DNA from 3 places in the Lactivibrio alcoholicus genome. Region 2 is predicted to be linked to each of the others. Evidence: riboswitches for the same ligand, from Rfam matches in the RefSeq annotation. Region 2 holds a riboswitch; each other region holds the start of a gene.

Region 1 (2,260 bases), 1.6 Mb from region 2:
AGACGTTTCCTTCCCGAAATGGACGAAACGAGCGATACCTCGGATCCTGAAGGACTCCGTCATCGAGGGTTTTCCACACGCCGGGATTCAGCCAGAAATCCGCCTTCGCTGCGATCGCGGCGATCGTTTCGAAGTCGACCGGAGCGCTCCAGGTCCGGTCGGTCGTATCGAGAAGATAATCGCCGCCCGCATCCCGGATCAGAATGGCGGGCCAGCTCATCCCCCCCGGGACGTACCAGACACCGTTGAAGGAATCGTTCACGAGGACGCCCGGTCTCGCGGACAGCGCGGCCGCGCGGGAGGCAAGCGACTCGTACGAGGTTCTGATACTCCGGTAGAGTTCTTCGGCCTCCCCGGTCCTGCCGAACAGGAGGCCGAAGACGCGGATCCATTCGGCGCGCCCAAGCGGATGTTCCTCCGCAAATTCCGTAACCGACATGACCGAGAGGCCCAACGACTCGAGCCTGCGTATTGTTTCGAGTTCGTCGGGAGTGCTCGCGTACGCGAATACGATTTCCGGGGCCAGGGATAGGATCCGTTCCGGGTCGGGCGCGTTTCCGGGGCCGAGATCCGCGACGACTGCCGCGTCGAGGGCTTTCGTGAAAACGTACGCGCGTCCCCCCTGCCCGCGAAGTCCGCGAAGGCCGTCCATCGCCTCGAGGAACGGAATGAGTGTCGTGGACATGTTGCAGTACGTTCTCACGGGAACGCGAATCACGCGCCCGGACGGGATATCGGGAGGAAGCGGAACATCCCGCGAAACGAGGATATAGACGTTCTCCTCGGAAGCGCCAGGAATCGGATTGCGGACCCGAAGCCGCGTCCACGAGCCGCCCTTTTCGATCCCGACGTTCCGGGCTTTCGCAAGCGGTACGGCACGACATTCTGTACGTGCCGCCTCCGGAAGACAGACAGTGAGAGAGAATACACACGCCAGCAAGAAGATGATCCTTTTCCGGTTCATGCGGTCTCCTTCGGTATGCATCCGTCGGATTGACGGGGCGTCGGTAAAACGGATAGAATACGAAAAGAATATCATACGCGTGTCCGGTGCTCGGGAATCCAGTGAAACGCTGGAGCGGCCCCGCCACTGTATCCGGGACGAATCCGCATAACGTCACCGACTTCGGTCGGGAAGGCGCGGAGGAGGCGGAACGGAAGCCAGGAGACCGGCCGGACATGGGAGTCTGTACTGCGCGCGAGGGCGCGACGGCAGCGTGGAACCCGTTGTATATGGGATGTCCATATAGAGGGGGGGAGCCTGTTGCATGCAGGCTTCCCCCCTGTCATTTTCCAGGGAGGGAGTTTCATATGAACCAGCGTCTGTCTTTTTTCACGTTCGCGGCGTTCCTGTCCGTATTCGCCGCATGTCCCGCACTTTCTGCGGCCCCGGGCGTCGTGTCGCTCCCCGAAGTCGTCGTCACGGGAAGCAGGATCGCGGGGTCGATCGACGAGATCGCGAGTCCGGTCTACGTCATCACGAGCGCCGATATCGCGGCTACGGGCGCGCGAACTGTCGCCGACATCCTCGTCTCGCGGGTTCCGGGAATCAACCAGTCGAACCGGATGGGGTGGGCGCAGGACGCAGAGGTGACGGTGCGGGGGCTCACGACCCAGATGCTCGTTCTCGTCGACGGTATTCCCTTCTACCGCTCTTCGCACATCGCGGGTGGAGCGGCGATCGACCTCCACTCAATATCCGCCGAAAGCGTCGAACGCATCGAAGTCGTCAAGGGGGCCTCCTCCGCGATGTACGGTTCCCTCGCGGCCGCAGGGGTCATCAACGTCATCACGCAAAAGGGAGACTCGCGCGGCGGCCGCGTCACCATCGAGGCGGGGCCCGACGGTCTCAGACGGTACGCGGCGACCGCCGCCGCATCGAACGACCTGTTCCGCCTCAACGCCTACGCGGAAAGGACCGAGGAGGGACGCCGCCGGATCTACAGGACAACCGACGAGGGCGGCAAACTCTACTATTCGGACAGTTACGAGGGCGACGCCGGCGGCATCACGATTTCGCGAGGAGCGTGGTCCTTCAGGGCCGAGGCCGGAAGCTACACGAACATCTTCGAGGACGCGTCTTCGCCGACCTACACCCCTCCCTACACCGCAGTCGTCAACAAAGAGGAAAAGACGTACTCGCGCTATGCCCTCTCCTACTCGGGCGAACGCATTCACGCGCTGCTCGGGTACGATACCCAGAAACGGGAATACCCTCATATCGCCGGATGCTCGTATGACGACCGGAGCCTGACGACCG
Region 2 (2,260 bases):
AGGGACGGGCATCTCTCCCGCGAGAAGACGCCACAGGGCCGTCCCTCCGAGAAGGAGAAACAGCCCCGCGAACAGAACGATCGGAGAAACGGTTCCGCTCCCGCGCCTCTCCGGACCCACTATTTTCGCGCGGCCTCCCTGATGTGCCCGACGAAAAGCTCCGTAAGCCCAGCGGCATCGCCGAGGCCTTTCAGAAGCGCGTTCACGGAATACCCCTCCTTCGAGAGAACGGAAAGCCACGACTCGGGATCGTCCTTTGCGGACATGTCGTTTTTCGCATGGTCTCCGGCGACGACCATGAACGGCACGAGCGTCACCTTCGACGGTTTCATGGAAGCCAACCGCCGCTTCACCGTGTCGAGATCGGGGTACCCCTCGACGGTGCCGATCACGAACGGAAGGGCCGCATCGTCGAACATGAGCTGCATCTGCGCGTAGGCGGCATTGGCGGAATGATGCGTGCCATGCCCCATGAAGACCACGGCGCCTCCGTTTCCGGCAAGTTCGCCGTACTCCTTTTTCAACAGCGCCACGGTCTTTTCGTAGTCCTCATGGGTTTCGAGAAGCGGCGCGCCGAGATTCAGCGACGAAAAGGCGTACTTTCCCTCGATACCCCTCAGGGAACGCACGACCGAAGCCAGCTGGTTGTATTCCTCCCCCGGAATGATGTGCAGCGACTGGACCGTCACCGAAGAAACCCCCTCGTCCTGCATTTTCGCGAGCGCGATCAGCGGGGAATCGAAAGCGATCCCTTCCTCCTTCAGCACCTTGCGGCGGATGATGTTCGACGTGAACGAGAGGCGGACATCAGCCTCGGGAAACGCTTTTTTCACGCCGTCGACGATCTTCGCGATCGCCCCGCGCGCATCGGGTTCCGACGTCCCGAAAGCGACGAGCAGAATGCCCTCTTTCGCTTTCGCCCTGCCCTTTTCCGCCGCGACCGCGGCGAAAGCCGACGCGAACAACAGACACAGACACAACGCAGCTGCAAACATCTTCCTCTTCATCCTTTTCCCTCCCGTAGCGTGATAAAAGGCGTACGCCTTTTCCGGATCCGTTCCGGATGCCACGGAACGACTCGGGAGACAAAAAAGGACCGTTCTCTCCGGAACGGCCCCTCTCGATGAACGCGCACTTTCACCAAAACAATGCATAACGAAGGCGGCCTCGATTCCTCGCGAGTCATCCCGTTTTTCGCCGAACCGGTCTCCTGGCTCGCCTTCATCCTCCACCATCCCTTCCCGGAGCCGAGACTCCGGTGGTGCGACGGTTTCGTCAGGCTTACAGTGGCGGGTCCGCGCCGGATTTTCACCGGACTTCCCGAACATTCGGCGGAAGAAGCGCCAAAGCGCTCCGAACACGATACTATGCCCCGGGGGAACGGCTGTCAAGCGATCTCACAGATGCGGCGTCCAATTCACGCGCCTCACGGTCAGATACTCGCCGGTGCGCTCGATCACGTGAACGCCGCAATAATCCTGCATCACGGAAAAAAGATTCTCCCACGGCATCCCGAGAATCGAGAAGAGGATCGTCTTGAAGATCCCGGCATGCGCCACCACGAGAATGGATCCCTCTTCGCCGGAGAGGGCGCGGAACGCGGGCATCGCGCGACGCTGCGCATCCGGGAAACTCTCTCCGCCCGGAGGGGCGAAACGCGCGAAGTTCCGTTCCCGGGCTGCAAACTCCCGAGGATCCCGCGCCGCTACGTCCGCAAGCGTGCGCATCTCCCACTCCCCGAACGAAAGCTCCCGGAGCTCCGGGACTTCGGTCCGCAGGATGTCCCGGCCATCGGCTATGACGGCGGCCGTCTCGGATGCGCGCAACATCCCGCTGTGGCAGACGCGAACGAGAGGAATCGGCATGAATGCCGTCCTGAGGGCGGCGGCCTGCTCCCTGCCTTCACGCGAAAGGGGAAGATCCGTGCTTCCGACGAAACGCATCTCGCCGTCCGGAAGCTCCGGCCGTCCGTGACGTACGAGGTAGAGCGTCGTTTCCATCTCTGTCCCTCCTTCACACCGGAAAAATCTCTCTCACCTCCGGTATTGTACCCAATGCCCGACGGGCGGTATTCTCTCTATCGCGGAAGCGGGACGACGAAAATCCTTTCTTGACTCTCCCCCCGCGGGAAGGTCTATTCTCGATCCATCGCACGAAAACGGGAGGCGACGCGCATGACGGACCACCTGATCCCCATCGGACGCTTTTCGACGCTCTGCAGGCTCTCGGCCAAAACCCTGCGGTACTACGACGAGGTCGG
Region 3 (2,260 bases), 1.2 Mb from region 2:
AAAGGCCTCCGTCGCATTCCGCAGGATATTGACGTAGGGGTCGTACACGGTTTTCGTGAAAGCGGACGTCGTCGCGAAAATGTCGATCTTTCGGGCGCCCTCTCCGCAGCCGAACGCCTCCGCGATTTGCGACCACACCATCCGGACGGCCCGGAGCTTTGCGATTTCCATGAAGAAGTTCGCGCCGAGCGAAAAAGAAAACCGCATCTGCGAGGCGACCGAATCGGCGTCGATTCCGCGAAGACGCATAGCGTCGAGATACGAAACGGCGGTCGCCATCGCACAGGCGATTTCCTGCGCGGCGTTCGCCCCGCCGTCGTGATACACGTCTCCCCGGACGAAAATCGTCCGCATCCGGGGCATGTTCGTCCGCGTCCACTGGATCGTCAGCGCCATCTCGTCGTAGAGCTGGCCGAGCGGACAGTCGAGCATTCCTTCGCGCGCGAGAACGCCGAGCGGATCGGCCCCGACGCATCCGCCGAACTCCGCGACAGACCGGAGGGCGCCCTGCGCCCGGGTCCGTGCGACGAGGAGAGCGAGCAGCGGCGCGGCCGACGCTCCCGCGAAGATATGGAGCGGCGTGCTCGCGAGGTCGATGTCCCGGAACGTCTCGTCGATATCCCGAAGCGTCGCGAGCGACAACCCCCGGGACGATTCCGCGCCCGGTTCCGCCTCGTCCCTGCACCGGAGCGTCGCGCCGTCGAGCGCGACATGGATCGCGTCGCTTCCCCTCGCGAGTTCCTGCCGGAGCTGCTCGTTCGCCTGCCAGGGCAGAGCGGCGTCGCACGCCTGCGCGACGGCCCACGGAGCCGCCAAGTATCCGGCGGGCTCCGTCCCCCGGAGGAAATCGGGAGAACCGGGATGCGTCCGCGGGTGCGTCAGATCCTTCGTATGTTCCGCCGTGTACAGCGGTTCGAGCGTGATTCCTTCGTATGTCTTCGTCAGCAGCCGTTTTTCGAACGGCGCCCCCTTGAGCGCGTCCTCCGCCTCCCGTCGCCACTCGACGTACGACGTCGGTGCGAATTCCGCGAATGAAACGGAGTCGTATTCTCGCGCCGGTGTTTCCATCCCTGTCTCCATGCGATATTTCCCCTCCCTCGTCGAATTCCTCCCCGTGCGGGGACAAAAAAAACCGCCGCGGGTCGCGCGGCGGCACACACACCGAAATCCACAAATGGGGAGACATACTTCCACACCATCCGGGGACAGCGTCCGCCCGCGCAGACCTGACCTGAACACCGTCCGCGGACCGGTCTCCTGACTTCCGTTCATCCTACTTCCGCGTCTTCCCGACATCTTCCTCGGTGACCCTGCGGTTTCGTCCCGGTTACAGTGGCGGGGCCGTTCCGGATTCACACCGGATTCCCGAACATCTGCGGACTGCTGTTTCTCGTGTCCGTATCCTACCCTTCCGGTTCGGGAAACGTCAAGCGCGGGAAACGGGACGCATACCCTGGTTCAGGACAGCTGCAGATACGCCGTAATGCGATAAAAAAACCGCCGCCAGGGCGAAATTCACTCGCACCGGGCGGCGGTGACAGTGTCCGACTCAGTCGCTTGGGGGGCAGACGCGAATCGTCACTGCAAGCTTGGCGCACAATCGCGCCGTCATCGCGATTTTTCGAGTTCTTCGAGCGTCCTGAAGAGCGCATCCTTGAAGCATTCGCTCAATGTCGGGTGCGGATGCACCGTGTAGGCCACATCCCGGACCGACATTCCGTATCGTACCGCCAGAGCCGCTTCCGAAATCATCGAAGCCGCCTCGGGCCCCATCATGTGGACGCCGAGCAGCTTTCCGTCGCGAGCGGCGACGACCTTCACGAACCCGTCCGTCTTGCCCATGGCGAGAGCCATTCCGTTCCCGAGGAAGTACGATCGGGCGGAGACAAACTGGAGATTCTGCGACGCGGCCTGTTCCTCCGAAAGGCCGACGGCCGCGATTTCCGGATCCGAGAAGACGCACCACGGAACCGAGTCGGGTGGGATCGAAACGCTGCGTCCCTGCATCGCCTCCACTGCCGCAAGCGCGTGATACTCCGCGAGATGAGCGAGCATCATGCCTCCGGTCACGTCCCCGATCGCCCAGACGCCTTCGATGTTCGTCCGCATGGATGCGTCCACGGCGATGCCCTTTCGCGGGTCGAACCGGACCCCGGTGTTTTCGAGTCCGTAGCCGTCGAGAATCGGGACCATGCTCGACGCGAGAATGACGCGGTCGCAGACCGCTTCTTCGCGGCCGTTCTTCGTCGAGCCCGAGATC

Evidence for each region. Region 2 has a riboswitch for cobalamin ahead of ACZ5IU_RS05540 (sirohydrochlorin cobaltochelatase). Riboswitches for the same ligand answer to the same signal wherever they lie in the genome.
Region 1: it holds a riboswitch for cobalamin, as region 2 does, so the genes downstream of both, ACZ5IU_RS12565 (TonB-dependent receptor plug domain-containing protein) here and ACZ5IU_RS05540 (sirohydrochlorin cobaltochelatase) in region 2, are expected to answer to the same signal.
Region 3: it holds a riboswitch for cobalamin, as region 2 does, so the genes downstream of both, ACZ5IU_RS10920 (methylmalonyl-CoA mutase family protein) here and ACZ5IU_RS05540 (sirohydrochlorin cobaltochelatase) in region 2, are expected to answer to the same signal.

The regions. Positions count from the first base shown of each region.
Region 1 is NZ_AP042471.1:2,753,187-2,755,446, reverse strand. Features, by position in the region: gene ACZ5IU_RS12570 (ABC transporter substrate-binding protein) at 1-964, opposite strand, end outside; cobalamin riboswitch at 1,032-1,192, shown strand; gene ACZ5IU_RS12565 (TonB-dependent receptor plug domain-containing protein) at 1,312-2,260, shown strand, end outside.
Region 2 is NZ_AP042471.1:1,163,093-1,165,352, reverse strand. Features, by position in the region: gene ACZ5IU_RS05545 (FecCD family ABC transporter permease) at 1-120, opposite strand, end outside; gene ACZ5IU_RS05540 (sirohydrochlorin cobaltochelatase) at 120-1,007, opposite strand; cobalamin riboswitch at 1,184-1,347, opposite strand; gene ACZ5IU_RS05535 (histidine phosphatase family protein) at 1,398-2,000, opposite strand; gene ACZ5IU_RS05530 (MerR family transcriptional regulator) at 2,175-2,260, shown strand, end outside.
Region 3 is NZ_AP042471.1:2,375,826-2,378,085, reverse strand. Features, by position in the region: gene ACZ5IU_RS10920 (methylmalonyl-CoA mutase family protein) at 1-1,080, opposite strand, end outside; cobalamin riboswitch at 1,231-1,392, opposite strand; gene ACZ5IU_RS10915 (dihydrolipoyl dehydrogenase family protein) at 1,609-2,260, opposite strand, start outside.